Salinivibrio kushneri: one gene and its partner. Each later gene encodes a partner of the first gene's protein in a complex. Links are inferred from orthologs where the notes say so. Each region holds a gene or a part of one and is shown on either strand. Other genes may lie near its edges.

What was found.
Region 2: the proteins of nrdA (region 1) and N8M53_RS07230 are in contact, whole or in part, in an NMR structure (PDB 1QFN), measured with the Escherichia coli proteins. The link is inferred for Salinivibrio kushneri from one-to-one orthologs.

Annotation. Positions count from the first base shown.
Region 1 is NZ_CP114588.1:1,004,387-1,013,377, reverse strand. What follows is about bases 343-3,329. They hold nrdA (class 1a ribonucleoside-diphosphate reductase subunit alpha), read left to right. Parts: upstream 343-685; coding sequence 686-2,974; downstream 2,975-3,329. Other genes in these bases: nrdB (class Ia ribonucleoside-diphosphate reductase subunit beta), read left to right, coding at 3,027-3,329. Outside these bases: gph (phosphoglycolate phosphatase), read left to right, coding at 1-289; more of nrdB, read left to right, coding at 3,330-4,160; class I ribonucleotide reductase maintenance protein YfaE, read left to right, coding at 4,157-4,447; N8M53_RS04905 (CinA family nicotinamide mononucleotide deamidase-related protein), read right to left, coding at 4,485-5,738; tyrosine transporter TyrP, read left to right, coding at 5,965-7,137; N8M53_RS04895 (sulfite exporter TauE/SafE family protein), read right to left, coding at 7,209-7,934; N8M53_RS04890 (methyltransferase), read right to left, coding at 8,071-8,991. UniProt on the Escherichia coli protein: Provides the precursors necessary for DNA synthesis. Catalyzes the biosynthesis of deoxyribonucleotides from the corresponding ribonucleotides.
Region 2 is NZ_CP114588.1:1,537,276-1,545,937, reverse strand. The notes cover bases 2,125-4,782. They hold N8M53_RS07230 (GrxA family glutaredoxin), read right to left. Parts: upstream 3,758-4,782; coding sequence 3,491-3,757; downstream 2,125-3,490. Other genes in these bases: nfsA (oxygen-insensitive NADPH nitroreductase), read left to right, coding at 4,005-4,727; N8M53_RS07235 (response regulator), read left to right, coding at 2,125-3,360. Also shown: N8M53_RS07240 (PAS domain-containing protein), read left to right, coding at 1-148; more of N8M53_RS07235, read left to right, coding at 145-2,124; N8M53_RS07220 (acetate uptake transporter), read left to right, coding at 4,982-5,569; N8M53_RS07215 (L-serine ammonia-lyase), read right to left, coding at 5,664-7,025; N8M53_RS07210 (serine/threonine transporter), read right to left, coding at 7,270-8,538. UniProt on the Escherichia coli protein: The disulfide bond functions as an electron carrier in the glutathione-dependent synthesis of deoxyribonucleotides by the enzyme ribonucleotide reductase.

The DNA of each region.
Region 1 (8,991 bases):
CTTCCCACGCCTTCAAAGCGCGAAAGTCATTGTCGGTGCCGATACTTATGAGCATGCGAAACCACATCCGATGCCACTGCTTGAAGCGGCGAAAAGCCTCAATTGTGTGCCACAACAGGGGCTGTACGTTGGAGACATTGAAAACGATATATTAGCCGCTCGAGCCGCCAATATGGGTGCGGCTGTTGCGGGATGGGGTTATACGGGGGATCTCACCCTAGTCCACAATTGGGAAGCAGATCATATTTTCGCCAAACCGGATCAGCTTAGCGCCTTTATTGGATCCTAGTCACACCCCACATTTTGTGGGGTTTGCTGTCTTTTCAATCAGTTAAAAACGATCACTGATCATCGCTGAGATCAACCAAAATAAATTTTTTTTATTGCCGATTTTTACCTTTCAGTGATTGAAATTTTCACTAATCTTGTCGGCCTTGCGTCACTAGGTTGGTGATTACTAACTTTGGATATAACATCCCCAAGATATCCACACCCACCGTAACAAAGACTGGCTTGCAAAAAGCAGGTTATATCACTATCTTGTAACCGACTCGGACATCGCCCCCTATATATAGTGCATAAGCGACTAGATGTCCGCATAGAGGCCGACCAAAAAATCATCAGCATTTTATAAAAACTTGCGAAAAAGAGCAGTTTGGCAAGGGAATATTGGGAAAGCATACAAATGAACCAAGAAATTACCGTATTAAAGCGTGATGGACGCAAAGAAAACTTAAACCTCGACAAGATCCATCGCGTAGTGACTTGGGCTGCCGAAGGCCTCTCAAACGTTTCTGTTTCTCTGGTTGAGATGCGCTCTCACATCCAGTTTTATGATGGCATGCGCACGGAAGATATCCACGAGACAATCATCAAAGCTGCAGCCGATCTAATCTCCGAAGAAAGCCCAGATTATCAATATCTTGCGGCACGTTTGGCGGTCTTCCACTTACGTAAAAAAGCCTATGGCCAGTTCGAGCCACCTAAGCTGGTTGAGCATGTCAGAAACATGGTCGAGAAAGGCAAGTATGATAAACATATCTTGGAAGACTACAGCGAAGAAGAGCTCGACACCCTAGATAGCTACCTAGACCACTGGCGCGACATGAACTTCTCGTACGCCGCGGTGAAGCAGCTGGAAGGTAAATACCTGGTACAAAACCGCGTGACCGGTGAAATTTACGAGAGCGCGCAATTTTTGTACATGATGGTTGCTGCGTGCTTGTTTGCATCATATCCGAAAGAGACGCGCCTGGACTATATCCGTCGCTTTTATGATGCTGCCTCGCAATTTAAGATCTCACTGCCAACGCCTATCATGTCGGGTGTGCGCACACCAACACGCCAGTTTAGCTCGTGTGTATTGATTGAGTGTGACGACAGCTTAGATTCTATCAATGCCACATCCAGCGCGATTGTTCGCTACGTGTCACAACGCGCAGGTATTGGTATTAACGCAGGCCGTATTCGCGCCTTAGGCAGCCCTATCCGTGGCGGTGAGGCGTTCCATACTGGTTGTATTCCGTTTTATAAGTATTTCCAAACCGCGGTGAAGTGCTGCTCTCAGGGCGGCGTTCGTGGTGGCGCAGCGACCTTATTCTATCCAATTTGGCACCGCGAAGTGGAATCACTACTGGTATTGAAAAACAACCGTGGTGTGGAAGAAAACCGTGTGCGTCATATGGATTACGGGGTTCAAATTAATAAGTTGATGTACACCCGCTTGCTTAAAGGTGGCAACATTTCCTTGTTCTCGCCGTCGGATGTACCAGGCTTGTACGATGCCTTTTTTGAAGATCAAGATGAGTTTGAACGCCTGTACACGCAGTACGAAGCAGACGACTCTATCCAGCGCGAAACGGTAAAAGCCGTCGATTTGTTCTCGCTGATGATGCAAGAGCGCGCGTCAACCGGCCGGATCTACATCCAAAATGTTGACCACTGTAATACCCATAGCCCGTTTGACGCATCCGTAGCCCCGATTCGTCAGTCTAACCTGTGCCTTGAGATCGCACTGCCGACCAAGCCACTGAACAATGTTGAAGATGAGAACGGTGAAATTGCACTGTGTACTCTCTCAGCCTTTAACCTCGGCGCACTTGAATCACTCGACGAGCTGGGTGAACTGGCCGACTTGACCATTCGTGCCTTGGATGCGCTATTGGATTATCAAGACTACCCATTGCCGGCCGCGCGAAAAGCAACCATGAACCGCCGTACACTCGGTGTGGGTGTGATTAACTTTGCCTATCATCTCGCCAAGCACGGTGTCCGTTATTCGGATGGCAGTGCGAATGGCCTCACCCACCGCACTTTCGAAGCGATTCAGTATCACTTGTTGCGTGCGTCGGTCGAGTTGGCAAAAGAAAAAGGCGCGTGTCCTGCCTTTAATGAAACCACATACTCGCAAGGTATTCTGCCAATTGATACCTACAAGAAAGACTTGGATGCGATTTGTGATGAGCCATTACATCTGGACTGGGAAACCTTGCGTAAGGACATCCAGACCTATGGCTTGCGTAACTCAACGCTGACAGCCTTGATGCCCTCAGAGACCTCTTCGCAAATCTCTAATGCCACTAACGGCATTGAGCCACCGCGTGGGTTTGTCTCAGTGAAAGCGTCAAAAGATGGCATTCTCAAACAAGTGGTACCTGAGTATCACAAGTATAAAGATAATTACGAACTGCTCTGGAACATTGGCAGCAATGAAGGTTACTTACAGCTAGTCGGTATCATGCAAAAATTCGTCGACCAAGCGATTTCTGCTAACACCAATTATGATCCGAGCCGACATGCAAGCGGTAAAGTTCCTATGAACCAGCTGCTTAAAGATTTGCTCACCGCGTATAAACTGGGGGTTAAAACCCTGTACTATCACAACACACGTGATGGCGCGAGCGATGGTCAGTCGGAATCAGCCGCGGCACAAGCCGCTGAAGACGATTGCGCCGGCGGTGCATGTAAGATCTAACACACGACATGCAAAGGGCCTCTGGGCCCTTTTCTAGAGGTTTATAAGATTCATGGCTTACAGTACATTTTCTAAAATCAACAATGACCCGCTCAAAGAGCCCATGTTCTTGGGTCAGTCAGTTAATGTTGCCCGCTACGATCAGCAAAAATATGAAATTTTTGAAAAGCTGATCGAGAAGCAGTTGTCGTTCTTTTGGCGCCCAGAAGAAGTCGACGTGTCGAGCGACCGTATTGATTACAACAAGTTACCTGAGCATGAGAAGCATATTTTCATCAGTAACTTGAAGTATCAAACGCTACTCGATTCTATCCAAGGCCGTAGTCCTAACGTCGCCCTGTTGCCGCTGGTCTCGATTCCAGAACTCGAAACCTGGATTGAAACCTGGAGCTTCTCGGAGACCATTCATTCACGTTCTTACACCCATATTATTCGCAACATTGTCGCTGATCCGGCGGTTGTGTTTGATGACATCGTGATGAATGAGCACATACAAAAGCGTGCAGAAGACATTGCCCAATATTATGATGACCTAATCCAGCTGAGTAACTACTACCACCAGCTAGGTGAAGGGACACATACGATTAATGGTCAAACGATCACCGTCAGCTTGCGCGCGCTGAAGCGCCAGCTGTATTTATGCCTAATGTCTGTGAATGCGCTCGAGGCGATCCGCTTTTATGTCAGCTTTGCATGCTCCTTTGCCTTTGCCGAGCGTGAACTGATGGAAGGTAATGCGAAGATCATCAAGTTTATTGCCCGTGACGAAGCCTTGCACCTGACTGGGACACAGCACATGCTCAACATTCTACGTAGCGGTCAAGACGACCCTGAAATGGCCGAGATTGCCAAAGAGTGCGAGCAAGAGTGTTTTGATCTATTCAATAAAGCCGCTGAGCAAGAAAAAGATTGGGCAGAATATTTGTTCCGTGATGGCTCGATGATCGGTCTGAACAAAGATATCTTGTGTCAGTATGTTGAGTACATTACCAACCTACGTATGTCTGCGGTCGGCTTAGCGCCTGCCTATGACAATGCGACACAAAACCCCATTCCTTGGATTAACGCTTGGTTGTCCTCAGATAATGTTCAGGTCGCTCCACAGGAAGCAGAGATTAGTTCATACTTAGTTGGTCAAATCGACAACGAAGTCAGCGTTGAAGACTTTGGTGACTTCGAGCTATGACCCGTATCACCATCGAAGTGAACGGCATAATGGTGGGTGGCAACACCCACCAAAACTTGCTGGAGCAGTTGGAAGATGCCGGTATTCAACCTGAATACCAATGCCGAAATGGCATGTGTGGCGCCTGCCGCTGTAAGCTTAATCAGGGGTCTGTGACGCAGGGAGACAGCATGGCCTTTGTGATGCCAGGTGAAGTTCTCGCTTGTCAAAGCACGCCACAAACTGATGTGTCGATCGCGTTCGACTACCAGCCCGCGGAAATCAAAAAGCAAGTTAACGAGGCGTAGAACACCGCCTCGCCTTCCTGCCTATCCCCTGTCTACCCTATTCGATCCGCTCGGCATCAATAAAAATGTCATCGTGTCGCATCAATGAGGCGTAATCAGCAATCACCGGATAGCCATTTAAGTAGCGCCTTAGCATGTCTAACAATACTGTAGATATATAACAGCGCGCGTCGTCGTGAGAGAATTGTCGTTTAAAGCTTAAACGCTGCCCCCACTCCCCCTCTGGTGTAGAGATAGCCACGCAGATTTGTCCATGAAGTTCTGGGCCACAGGCAAGACCAATTTGCTTTTGGCCGGGGCTAATCGTCGCACTGGCCATCGCCAGTGATGCAGCTAACGGGTTTGCCACCGCTTGTTCCGGCACATGGGCGTTCGACATCACCCAGCCTTGCTCAACCAGGTGAGCCGCTTGCCCATTGAGTATGCTTGATAACCAACCGCCGGTAAATTGCTCAGCGACTTTCAGGGCAATACCCTGACGGCTAACGTCAAACGCCAATGCGGAAGCCATAGGCTCATTAGATGACACAACATAGTCTGCGAGACGTTGCTGCAGTGCCTCAAGTAAAGTGTCTTTTTCATCGTGGTCTGCATCAATAAACAGCTTCACCTCAATAAAAGGTAAACTCGAGCGATATCCCAATGACACATCGCTAGGAAGCACTAATGATGCCATCACGTCACTGATCCCTGACTCCGACAAGCCAAATGTAAACAAACGGTAACATGATCGCGCTTTTGCTGCGTAAACATGTAACAACTCAGGAAGGATTTGGCGCTCAACCATGTCGAAAAACTCAGAGGGCACACCAGGCGTAAAATAAAAATGACACCCATTAAGTTCACAGTGAAAACCACACGCCGTCCCTTTCGGATTCTCAATTAACCGCGCGCCGTCAGGTAACATCGCTTGCTTAAGGTTACTCTGCGCCATTGGTTTGCCATGACGCTCAAAGCGCTGTTTCAGCTCATCAAGCCATGCTTCATTGAGCGTCAGATCCACACCCATTGCCGATGCCATCGCCGCCGTGGTGAGATCATCCGTAGTTGGCCCAAGACCACCATTCACAATCACCACTTGCTCTGTCTGTGATAACCGAACGAGTTCAATCGCCATATCATCAAGGTCATCCCCGATGGTCACACGACGAGACATGGTTAAGCCATTTTCAAATAGAATGCTTGATAACCATGCCGCATTGGTATCCGTGATATCTCCAAGTAACACTTCCTCGCCAGTAGAAAGCATCGCGATTCGTGGCATTGGGGCTTGATGTTGTTGATTATCCACCCTGCCGCTCCTTATCTGTCACAGTGGTTGAGCCTTGATTATGACATTAGACCATCTGATTCACTACCCTCACGCAAACGTACACTTTACGTTACGGGCTCGTACCTTTATCATTACACTCATCAGTTTTTTTATCTGCATAGACAGTGCACAATGCGCATAAATTCACGTTATCTTTTGTGTGAACACAACAATTAACTTTTTATTAACACTGGTTAAACACAATATGAATAAAGTACTAGGAAGTTCGCTGATTATTGCAGGGACAACCATCGGCGCAGGTATGCTTGCTCTACCGCTTGCGTCCGCTGGTATTGGGTTTGGGGCATCGATGGCATTAATGGGGGCGATGTGGGCACTAATGACTTACACAGCGCTACTGATGTTAGAGGTCCATCAGTATGCTGACGCTGATGCCACATTACACAGTTTGGCCAAGCAGTTTTTAGGAGATAAAGGCAAGTGGCTGGCTTCCTTCGCCATGCTATTCTTGTTCTACTCGCTATGCGCAGCCTACATTGCAGGTGGTGGGAGCCAGCTTAATGAGAAGCTGGCACAATGGTCAGCTATCGAGCTCCCCCCTGCAGCAGGTGCAGTGCTGTTTACGCTAGTGTTTGGCTTAGTCGTCACCCTAGGCACCAGCAAAGTGGATTTGATCAACCGTGGCTTATTTACCGTTAAAGTCTTATTCCTGATTTTAGCGTTAACCTTACTTACGCCACATGTCTCCAGCATTAACTTAGTAGAGATGCCGGTAGAGAAAGGGCTCTTGGTCGCTGCACTGCCCGTTATTTTCACTTCTTTTGGCTTCCACGGTAGTATCCCTTCGATTGTACGTTACGTCGGGATAGATCTTCCTTCACTACGTAAAGTGATGATCGTCGGCTCGACCCTCCCACTCGCACTGTACATTTTTTGGCAAGTCGCGAGTTTAGGAACAGTGGCACAAGCTACCTTGGTGCAAAACGGTGAGCTGTCTCAGTTTGTTGCCATCATCCAATCGGTGGTGCAACAAGATTATATCGCCTCCAGCATTTCGCTTTTTGCTGATTTAGCCTTAGCCACGTCATTTCTGGGGGTCAGTTTAGGATTGTTTGACTTTATCTCGGACAGTTTTAACCGCCAAGACAGTGTGCGTGGCCGCCTGCAGACCGCTGCCATTACCTACTTACCTCCCTTGATCTTCGCGCTTTTCTACCCTCAAGGATTTATCACGGCATTAGGTTACGCGGCGATTGCTCTGGTGATTCTGGCGGTGGTATTGCCTGTGCTGATGGTACGTAAAGCACGTCAAACCCTCTCGACGGACGATCATTATCAAGTGATTGGCGGGAACCTCGGCCTCAGCTTGGCGATGGTGGGAGGCATAAGCGTTGTGGTGGCACAGTTTATTGGCTGATGATCGCTCGCTAAACATCTAAGGATTCAATGACGCCCAACTGACTGAAGGGCGTCATTTTTTATTACTGTTCATCCACCTATCAAGCCGCGTACCAGTGTGCTAACCCCAGCTAACGTGCACAGTAACAACATCGCCCGACGGACGAGCTGCGGCTTCACCCTTGGTGCGACGCGATAAGCAAGCCATGTAGCAACAAGCACGGCAGGAACCGCGAAAGCAGCTTGTTTTAAGTGCCACCATGTTAAAAAGTCCGTGGCACCTAAGGCGATCAAAGACAAGATACAGCTAATGGCAAAATAGCCAGCCAAACACGCTCTCATCTTGTTAACGTCTGCATGCTGTAACACCAACGCCATTGGTGGGCCTCCGATACTGGTGGTGGTTCCCATCACGCCAGAGGTAAAACCGGCCACAAAAAAGTTTCGCCGACTCGGGGCAATATCAAAGCGCATCACACTTGCCAGTACCGCGACCAAAACGGCGGCACCGATGATGATTTCCAGCATTTGTGTGGTCACCACCAACATCACACCACCAGCCACCGCTGTGCCTGGTACTCGGCCCATGTAAGCCCAACTAAGGTCGCGAAACGAAAGCTGATGCCGATATTGCCAAGCGTTAATGCTTGCTAATGTCAGCCCTACCATAGAAATGGTGGTCGGGACGAGTTTGGGATCAATCATCAGCAACAGTGGCGCGGCCACAATCGCCATACCAAATCCGACCAAGCTTTGCACAAAGCAACCAAGCCCTAAGATCAAAGCCACAGCAATGGAGACACCGATATCTGGCATAGAAAAGTAACTTCAAGTAAAGATAGATATCCGCAGTGTAACTATTTACACCACTTGTGGCGAGAGTTTACCGACAATGCAACTCGATGAAGTTGTTCATGATGCATCGCGTGACATTCACGAGCGCCTGTATACCCTAGCTGATCTTTTCAGCGTGAATAAGAAGGTTACGGGGCGTCAGTTCACGCTCACAAAACTGCACCAGACTCACCGCGTATCCGTGTTGCTCAAGAAACAATACCCGATCTAACACCAGCCATATTTCCATCGCTCGGCGAAAGGCACTCTTCACCACATTGATTTGCTCCAGCGTGGTAAAACGCGCTTCCCCGCGGCCTAAATATCCACCCGCATCGAAATCAGCGGGTAACATGAGGCCTTTTTGTGCTGCTCCCCAGCGACAAAAGGCATTAAACCCTTGGTTAAGTTGTGATTTTTTCAGCGCAGGTAATGGCAAGTATTGATCTCGATGTTGCCAGTCCCGCTGCCATTCATCAAAACCGAGCCGATAAACAACTTCCTGCTCCCGTTGACGGCGCACCCGCTGTCCGCCAGTCACCGATTCTTGGACGGCAAGCTTCAGATCGGTTTTTGTCAGCGCCATTCCCTGACGTCGTGCACTATCAGAAAGTGGCTGATAGACGCTGTCCCGAATAAGTTGGTAGCAACAAGGTGAGACGGTAATACGTGGCATACCGCTTTGAACCGCTGTTTGCAAAAGCTGGACATGCAAATCACCACATGCATGTAGCGCTAACCCATGATCACATTGCCCAACTACTGAAGCGGCTTGCTCGCTCATCGCATCTAAAGGGTAAAACGTCATCGCCAAGGCGTGTTGGTCAGCAAAGGCTTGTCCTTGTTCGCAAAGCGCCTTTTGCCATTCTAGGCTCTCAACCGGCTTACCGGTCACCGATGAAATGGCTCGCCCGAGATACCCTTTTCCGGCACACCATTCAAGGTAGCGCACCGTCTCCTCATTATTGGGGATCGCACCAATGTAAGCCTTGATTTGCGCCCACTTTCTTCCTGGTACCCCCACCGCTAATCGCGCATC
Region 2 (8,662 bases), 530 kb from region 1 along the record:
CAGCAGTGATAATCGAAAATTACCTGGTACAGGGCTAGGGCTGGCTATTACGCGGGAAATTTGCCAACAGATGGATGGCGATGTGGGTTACCGCGATGCTGAGGGCGGCGGGGCATTGTTTTTTATTCAGTTGCAGGTTGAACAATGAACGTAATTACCAAGCAGGTAATGGCCACGCTGTCCCTGGCTGTTGTTGCCTTCGTCGGTAACATGATCAGTTTGCCGCTATTCTTTGGTGTGCATTTTATCTTTGGTTCTGTGGTTGTCATGCTGGCCATCAGGTTGCTCGGGTTATGGCCAGCTGTGTTCGTGGCGCTAGCTGGCGGCTCCTACACCTGGATACTCTGGGGCCACCCTTACGCGATGGCGACACTGGTATTGGAAGCATTTGCGGTTAGTTTACTGTTCCGCCGCGGTATAAAGAACTTAGTACTCGCGGATCTCGCGTTCTGGTTGGTGGCTAGCCCGGTCGTACTTACACCGCTCTACACCATTGTCATTGGTATGGATGCCAGCTCTACCATCATGATTACTCTGAAACAAGCCTTGAACGGTGTGTTCAACGCACTCATTGCAGGATTAATAGTAAAACTGCTGGTTTGGCGTTTTCAGAGTGGCGCCATAAATTGGTTACCAGCAAAAATACGGCTTCAGGAGCTGCTTTTTGATGCCCTGTTATGTCTGACCCTTATCGCGGGGATGACGCCCATCATTATTAACAATCAAAATAATATAATAAAAAACCAGCAAGAGGTTGCGGAGGAACTAGCGTTTGTTGCCCAAAGTGTGGTGGGGCTTCTTAACCAGCAACCCGACCTTTCGCTTGATAGTCAAAAGAGAGCACTACTTTCGTCACTACCTCAAGGTGCGTCTGGGGTGGCAATATTGAATAGCAAGGGCACACCGACAGTGCAGGTGGGTCGTTTACGCTCTATGTTACCGGGGGAGATTAGAGCAGTGGACAGTGTCGACAACCTGTCTATTTGGTTGCCGAAATCCGGAGATAATTTGGTTAACCGTTGGAAAGCGGGTTTTTATCAATATCAATTACCAATAGCAGACCGGCCCAACGTGTCTACATTGCTTGTAGAGCGGCCCGCAGCACCACTGATAAAAAATATTGAAAGTAAGCGCAATCAGAGCTTTACGGTGCTGTCGGGTATTGCTTTTTTGAGTATACTCGCCGCTTTTGTACTGAGCCGAATCCTAATTCAACCTCTAAACAGACTGGATAAAGCAAGCCGTCATCTACCGGAAAAAATACGCTATCAAGCGAGTGTTGTGCTGCCTCAAAGCCGAGTAGCAGAATACGCTGTCTTGTCGACATCACTGCAAGATATGAGTCATGCGCTTAGCTATAACTTCCGTGAATTGGAGAAAGCTGAGGCGAATCTTACGGAGGAAGTGCAAAATCGCACCCAAGAACTGGCGAGAACTTCCGATCTATTGAGTAATATATTGGCCGCCTCGACTGAGGTTGCGATTATCGCCACCGACACCAAAGGGGGGATTACCTTATTCAACACCGGCGCTGAAAGACTACTTGGTTATCAGTCCTCAGAGATCGTCGATAAAGTTAGCCCTGCACTGTTTCATGTACCTGAAGAGGTGGAAGAAAGAGCTCAGACGTTAACGGACCAGTTGAATCGTCCGATAACTGGGTTCGATACCTTCGTGGCGATTCCGATGTTAGAAGGTGCAGAAACGCGTGAATGGTGTTATATCCATAAACAAGGCCATCATATCCCCGTTACATTGACAGTGACGGCGATATACGACGATCGTCAAACGATTGCCGGTTTCCTCGGCATTGCCCAAGATATCACCGAACGTAAACGCCATGAGCAAATGAAGAATGAGTTCATTTCTACGATTAGTCATGAATTACGTACGCCACTCACCTCGGTGTCCGGGGCATTGAGTTTGGTGCGAAGTGGACGCCTGGGTGAGATCCCTGATAAAGCCCAAAAAATACTCGACACTGCACATCGTAATAGCGAGCGGTTAACCTTGTTGATCAACGATTTACTCGATATCGAAAAAATAGCGGCCGGCCAGTTGTATTTTGATATGCACGTTCAACCTATTGATCCCATCCTAGAGCAATGTTTAGAAGAAAATAAAGCATACGGTGCAGAGCGACAAGTCGACATTATCTTGAACAGTGAAACGGCGGATGTCGAGGTTCGGGTAGATAAACAAAGGCTGAAGCAAGTCATGGCTAATCTGCTATCTAATGCGATCAAGTTCTCGCCTGATGGAGCCACGGTCATCATCGATTCCGCAGTGAATGAAAAGCAAGTTATCGTCAGTGTCATTGACCAAGGTTGTGGGATTGCTGAAGACTTCCGACCCAAGCTGTTTGAGAAGTTTGCACAAGCTGACAGCACAGATACTCGTCAAAAAGGCGGTACGGGGCTGGGGTTAGCGATTACTCGTGAACTCATTGAGAATATGAATGGAACGATCCACGTTGAATCAACAGAAGGCAAAGGGTCACGTTTTTACTTTCAGCTGCCTGTGTATGAAACGGCGAAAATGAAACCGACTGTTCAGGGTAGGCTGACTGATTCGAGTGTTGGTGATAAGCCAGATTCAGATATGGATGCTTTGTATAATATCCTGATCGTAGAAGATGATCCCGACGTCGCCAGCCTGTTAAGAATGATGCTGGAAGATTCGGGATATCGGGTTGAGATCAGTCACGATGGCATGACAGCGTTAAGCGCGTTAGAAGCGAAGCATTATGATTTAATCAGTCTCGATTTAATGCTGCCCGATATTGATGGGCTCGATATTATTCGCCGTATAAGACAGCATGCTGAAACGGCTGATATTCCTATCGTCGTGGTGTCTGCAAAAATGGAGCAGGGGCGTTTAGCGCTCAATGGTGACGTTGAAAATATTGAGTGGTTAGCCAAACCCATCGAGCACAAACAACTTATCAGCTTGGTACAACAACAGTTGCTGAATGCGACACATGCAAAAATTTTGCATGTTGAAGATGATATGGATTTACATCGAATCGTTCAGGCGATGATCAGTGATTATATGACCATCGATCATGCGCTCACACTGGACCAAGCTCAATCGTTGATAGCGCAACACACGTATGATGCGATCTTGCTGGATATTGGCTTACCCGACGGTGTTGGTTGGAATTTAATCCCGCAGATTAAAGAGACACAGCCGACAGCGTCGATCATTGTGCTAACAGGGGAAGAGGTAAGCGCTGCTCGTTACGGTATCGTGCATGATGTGTTACTGAAAAGACGACTGACAACGGAAAAATTAGTCGATGTTATCGGTAAGCGCATTAGGGGTCAGCGCTTGTGCTCAAGCGATGAACCTGTGCGCTAACAGAGAATTTGTCAACGTGACTGAAACACCCGGTGTGCACCAGCATGATTGTGTCCATTGATGCATGAAAATGCGGCTACAAACAAAAAAGCCAGCGTGAGGCTGGCTTTTTAGCAAGATTATCGGCGCCTTATTCTTGATACAGGCCGAGGTTTTCTTTGGCGTAGGCTTCAAATTCAGTAAAGCCGCCAACGTGCGCTTGGTCAACAAAGATTTGTGGCACGGTTTCAACCGGCTTGCCGACGGTTTTTTCTAGGTCGGCTTTGCTAATACCTTCTGCGTGGATATCCACATAGCGGTAGTTGAAATCTTCACGGCTTGTTTTCAATTCTTCAGCCAAATCTTTTGCGCGAACACAGAATGGGCAGCCAGGGCGGCCAAAAATTACGACGAACATAGTCATCTCCTTTAGCGTTAATGGTCTTACTATGCCTGATAGGCGAACGTTAGAAAAGATGAATTTCCCTTTTGCACCAATAGGAAAAATCGATGATAAGCGCCAAGAGGTGCCAATGCCTGTGGTGCCGTAGTTGCGGAATTGGTGGGGAATAAAGTGCCAGAGTAAGGTGATTGCTTCCATGTGTATAAAGGTGTAAAACCTCTACGTCCCTCTTTTACGGCTCAACGTCAAGTAAGGAAGCACAATGAATCCAACGATTGAGACACTTCTTTCTCACCGCTCTATTCGCAAATTTACGCAAGATGCCATTTCTCCCGAGCAATTAACCCAGATTATCGATGCGGCGCGCGCGGTATCCAGCTCAAGCTTTTTACAGTGCACCAGCATTATCCGTGTCACGGACAAAGAAAAACGACGCTTGCTGGCGGAATACGCGGGCAACCAAGCGTATGTGGCCGACTGTGCCGAGTTTTTAGTGTGGTGTGCGGACTTTCATCGCCATGAGCAAATTAACCCTAATGCCAAATTGGGCTTTACCGAGCAGACGCTTATCGGTGCGATTGATGGTGCCATCATGGCGCAAAATGCGATGGTGGCGGCAGAGTCGATGGGCCTAGGCGGCGTATATATCGGCGGCTTACGCAATCAGCCGGAAAAGGTGGCTGAACTACTGGCGATGCCCAATCATGTGATGCCTTTGTTTGGTATGTGCTTGGGTGTACCGGCGCAAGACCCAGAAACCAAGCCTAAGTTGCCTGCACAGCTTTTGGTGCACGAAAACAGCTATCAAGCCATTGATGAAGCGGCGCTAAGCGACTATGACAACCAAGTGCGCGAGTATTATCAAACCCGCACGGGGGGCAATAAAGACATGAGCTGGAGCGAGCAGATCTCCGCCACGTTAGAAAAAGAAGCGCGTCCGTTTATGAAAGACTTTCTGCACAGCAAAGGGTTTAGCACCCGTTAAAAAAGCGCCTAAAAGTGATGGGTAAAAAAGCAGCGTTTTGCTGCTTTTTTATTATTTATCGCCTCAGTTTGTCCAGTTTGCTATCTGATTTGATCGATTTATTGTCTAATCCTGCCGCTAAGCGCTAAAACCTATTTACATCTGTCCTGTAAACCGTAAGATTGCCGCGTTTTTGCGCGTGATAATCACTTTTATCTGACACTATCCGCGCTCATTTTCAACATTAAATTGTTTTTATACGAAGTAGGGCTCTAATGGAAAACAAACTGGCTAATCCTGCCCCTTTGGGGTTGATGGGTTTCGGCATGACCACGGTATTATTGAACATTCACAATGCGGGCTTTTTCCCCATTGATAGTATGATTTTGGCGATGGGTATTTTTTATGGTGGCTTGGCGCAAGTGATTGTCGGCATCATGGAATTCAAAAAGGGCAATACCTTTGGTACCACGGCATTCACCTCTTATGGCCTGTTTTGGCTGACGCTAGTAGGGCTAATTGTCATGCCAGAAATGGGGATTGCTCAACCGAGCCCAGCCGGCTTTATGGGTTGGTACTTGGTGATGTGGGGCGTATTTACCGGCTTTATGTACATCGGTTCACGTCGTTACTGCCTAGCGAAGCAGTTTGTCTTTGCTAGCTTGACCGTACTTTTCTTCTTGCTGGCGGCACGCGATTTTACCGGCAGTGCATTGATTGGCACCATTGCGGGCTTTGAGGGCATTGTGTGTGGCTTGAGTGCGATTTACTTCGCGATGGCGCAGGTGCTTAACGAAGAATATGGCCGTACTGTGTTGCCTGTTGGCGAGCAAAAAGCAACGTTAGCGCCACAAACCGCGTAAACGCCTGATAGATTAGATTGTTCAGATCTAAAAAAGCTCGGCCATGTGAGTGGCCGAGCTTTTTTTATGCGCGATTAAGCCTAACAGTAAAGGATTAACACATCACTTTAACGGCCAATCCACCTTGTGAGGTTTCGCGATATTTGGCGTTCATGTCTTTACCGGTTTCCATCATGGTTTCAATCACTTTATCCAGTGATACACGCGGCTCTGACGAACGTTGAAGGGCCATGCGTGAGGCATTAATGGATTTCACCGCGGCAATGCCGTTGCGCTCAATGCAAGGCACTTGTACTTGCCCGGCAACCGGGTCACAAGTGAGGCCTAAGTTGTGTTCCATGGCGATTTCGGCTGCCATACAAACTTGGTGTGGGCTACCACCCATCAGCTCAGCCAGGCCAGCGGCGGCCATGGAGCAGGCAACGCCGACTTCACCTTGGCAACCCACCTCTGCCCCAGAGATGGAGGCGTTTTGCTTGTACAAACCACCAATTGCACCGGAGGCGGCAAAAAAGCGGGTGTAGGTTTGCTTATCAACCGGCTCGATAAACTTATCATAGTAAGCAAGCACCGCAGGAATAATGCCACACGCACCATTGGTGGGAGCGGTGACTACGCGGCCTCCGGCGGCGTTCTCTTCGTTTACGGCAAAGGCGAACATGTTCACCCAATCGACCACGGCCATGGGGTCAATGTTGTATTTTTCGCTGGTTTTTAATTGGTGACGTAAGGCGGCAGCACGGCGCGGCACGCGCAGCGGACCAGGTAATACGCCTTCGTTTTCCATCCCGCGGTCCATACACGCCTGCATGGTTTTCCAAATGTCAGCGAAGTAGGTATCAATCTCGTCTTGGCTGTGCATACTGCGCATGTTGGCCATCACCAAGCCGCTGATCGAAAAACCGGTTTCTTGGGTAAGTGCCAGTAAGCCATCTGCGCTATTGAAGTCGTAAGGGACTTGCACTTTTTGCATGGCGGGCTGACCAAACTCGGCTTCTTCAACAATAAAGCCACCGCCAATCGAGTAATAGGTCTTACTCAGCACGCATTCATCGCCTTGCCAAGCATGGATTTGCATGCCGTTCTCGTGCAGTGAGAGGTTAGAGGTATGAAAGTTCATCCCTCCGTCGCGTGGAAAGGCCACCGCATGTTGCTGCTCACCTAGTGGCAATTGCTCTGTTTCTTCTACCCGTTTAATAAAGCTGGGAATTGAATCGATATCAACGGTTTCAGGGCTGTTGCCCGCTAAGCCCATAATGGTAGCGATGTCGGTGTGATGGCCTTTACCGGTGAGTGATAATGAGCCGTATACGTCAACCGTGACGCGATCGACGTCGGTTAAACGCTGACTGGCGGTTAGCTCATCAACAAAGCACTTGCCCGCTTTCATTGGGCCAACCGTATGAGAACTGGACGGGCCAACGCCAATCTTAAAAATGTCAAAAACACTGATCATGTGTCTACCTCAGTCAATGCCCTAAGGGCAATGGATTTAGTGTTTACGCCATCCGTCCATGGTATTGACTGTGATGGCAAGCGCTCGCTCGCCAAAATGAAAAGGAGCAGCCTTCACTGCTCCTTGTTAGCCGCAAACATCGATGGATGCGGTTGGGCATAGCGCCCAATGCAGCAGTCCTATAGCGCCTGCTGCGCGCGCTGTGTTCGATTAAGCAAGACGGCTGATTCAGAATCGTTAGTGATTAAGAGATCATGCTGTACGTAATCGCAGAAATTGCTACCAGTCCCATAATCAGAACAAAGGCGTTGCTGATTGTACCTGAATATTTCTGCATTGCTGGCACGTTTTTCACGGCATACATTGGCATAATAAACAGGATGGTGGCAATGATTGGGCCGCCAAGTGATTCAATCATCCCCAAAATGCTTGGATTTAGGGTGGCGACTAACCAAATGGTCAGGATCATGAATACCACGGTGAACACGTCGATTTTTTTGCGATCAACCGGTTTACCCATGCTGCGCAGGGTTTTGGTGGCAATTCCGTTCAGGCCTTCACGTGCGCCTAAGTAGTGACCAAAGAACGAGGACACAATCGCAACAAAGGCGACCAGTGGACCTAAGAAGGAAATGAACGGGCTTTCATGTTTGTTGGCCAAGTAAGAAAGAATTGCGATGTTTTCCGCTTTCGCCGCTTCTAGATCTGCTGGCGTCAGTGACAGCACGCAAGAGAATACGAACAACATCACGAAACCGACCAACATGGCAGCTGAGCGCATCAGGATCTGGCCAGACTTGTATTCCGCGTCGTCACCGTGATCACGGCGCTGGGCCAATGAAAAAGACGAGATCGCAGGGCTGTGGTTAAAGGCGAAAACCAGTACCGGAATCGAGATCCAAAGGGTAACGGCAAAGTCACCCGCAGACGGCACTTGCGATAACGCAGCGGTGTTCCACTCTGGGATCAGGTAGATGGACATAAAGACCAAGATCCCAACCAGTGGGTAAACCAAGAACTGGGTCACGCGCAGCATCATTTTTTCGCCCAGTAGCATTACTGCCATCATGCCGAGAATCAGTGCTAATGAGAGAATCGCACGTGGCGGCGATGCCATGCCAAGCTGGTTGACCAAGAAGGAGTCGACGGTGTTGGTGATACCCACACCGTAGATCAACACAATCGGATAAATAGCGAAGAAATACAGCAAGGTGATCAGTTTGCCCGCGCCAACACCAAAGTGCTCTTCAACCACTTCAGTAATGTCGCTACCCGCATTTTTAGAAGATAAAACAAAACGAGAGAGGCCGCGGTGGGCAAAGAAGGTCATTGGGCCAACAAGCAGAGTCATGACCACAAGTGGCCAGAAGCCGCTCATGCCTGCGTTGATAGGAAGGAAAAGAATACCCGCGCCAACCGCGGTGCCAAAAAGGGAAAGCGCCCAGGTTGTATCTTGTTTGGTCCAGCGCGGGCGCGTGGTTGCGCGGGTACCAGTCGTCGAGGTTGTTTGCATAACAATACTACTCACATTGTAGGGAACAGGAATCAGGGAAGGCGATTCTGGCGATTTCCACACAGAAAACCAAGAGCTAGATCGCTATATGAAAAGCAGTGCGCAGACTATTGCACCAAAATGT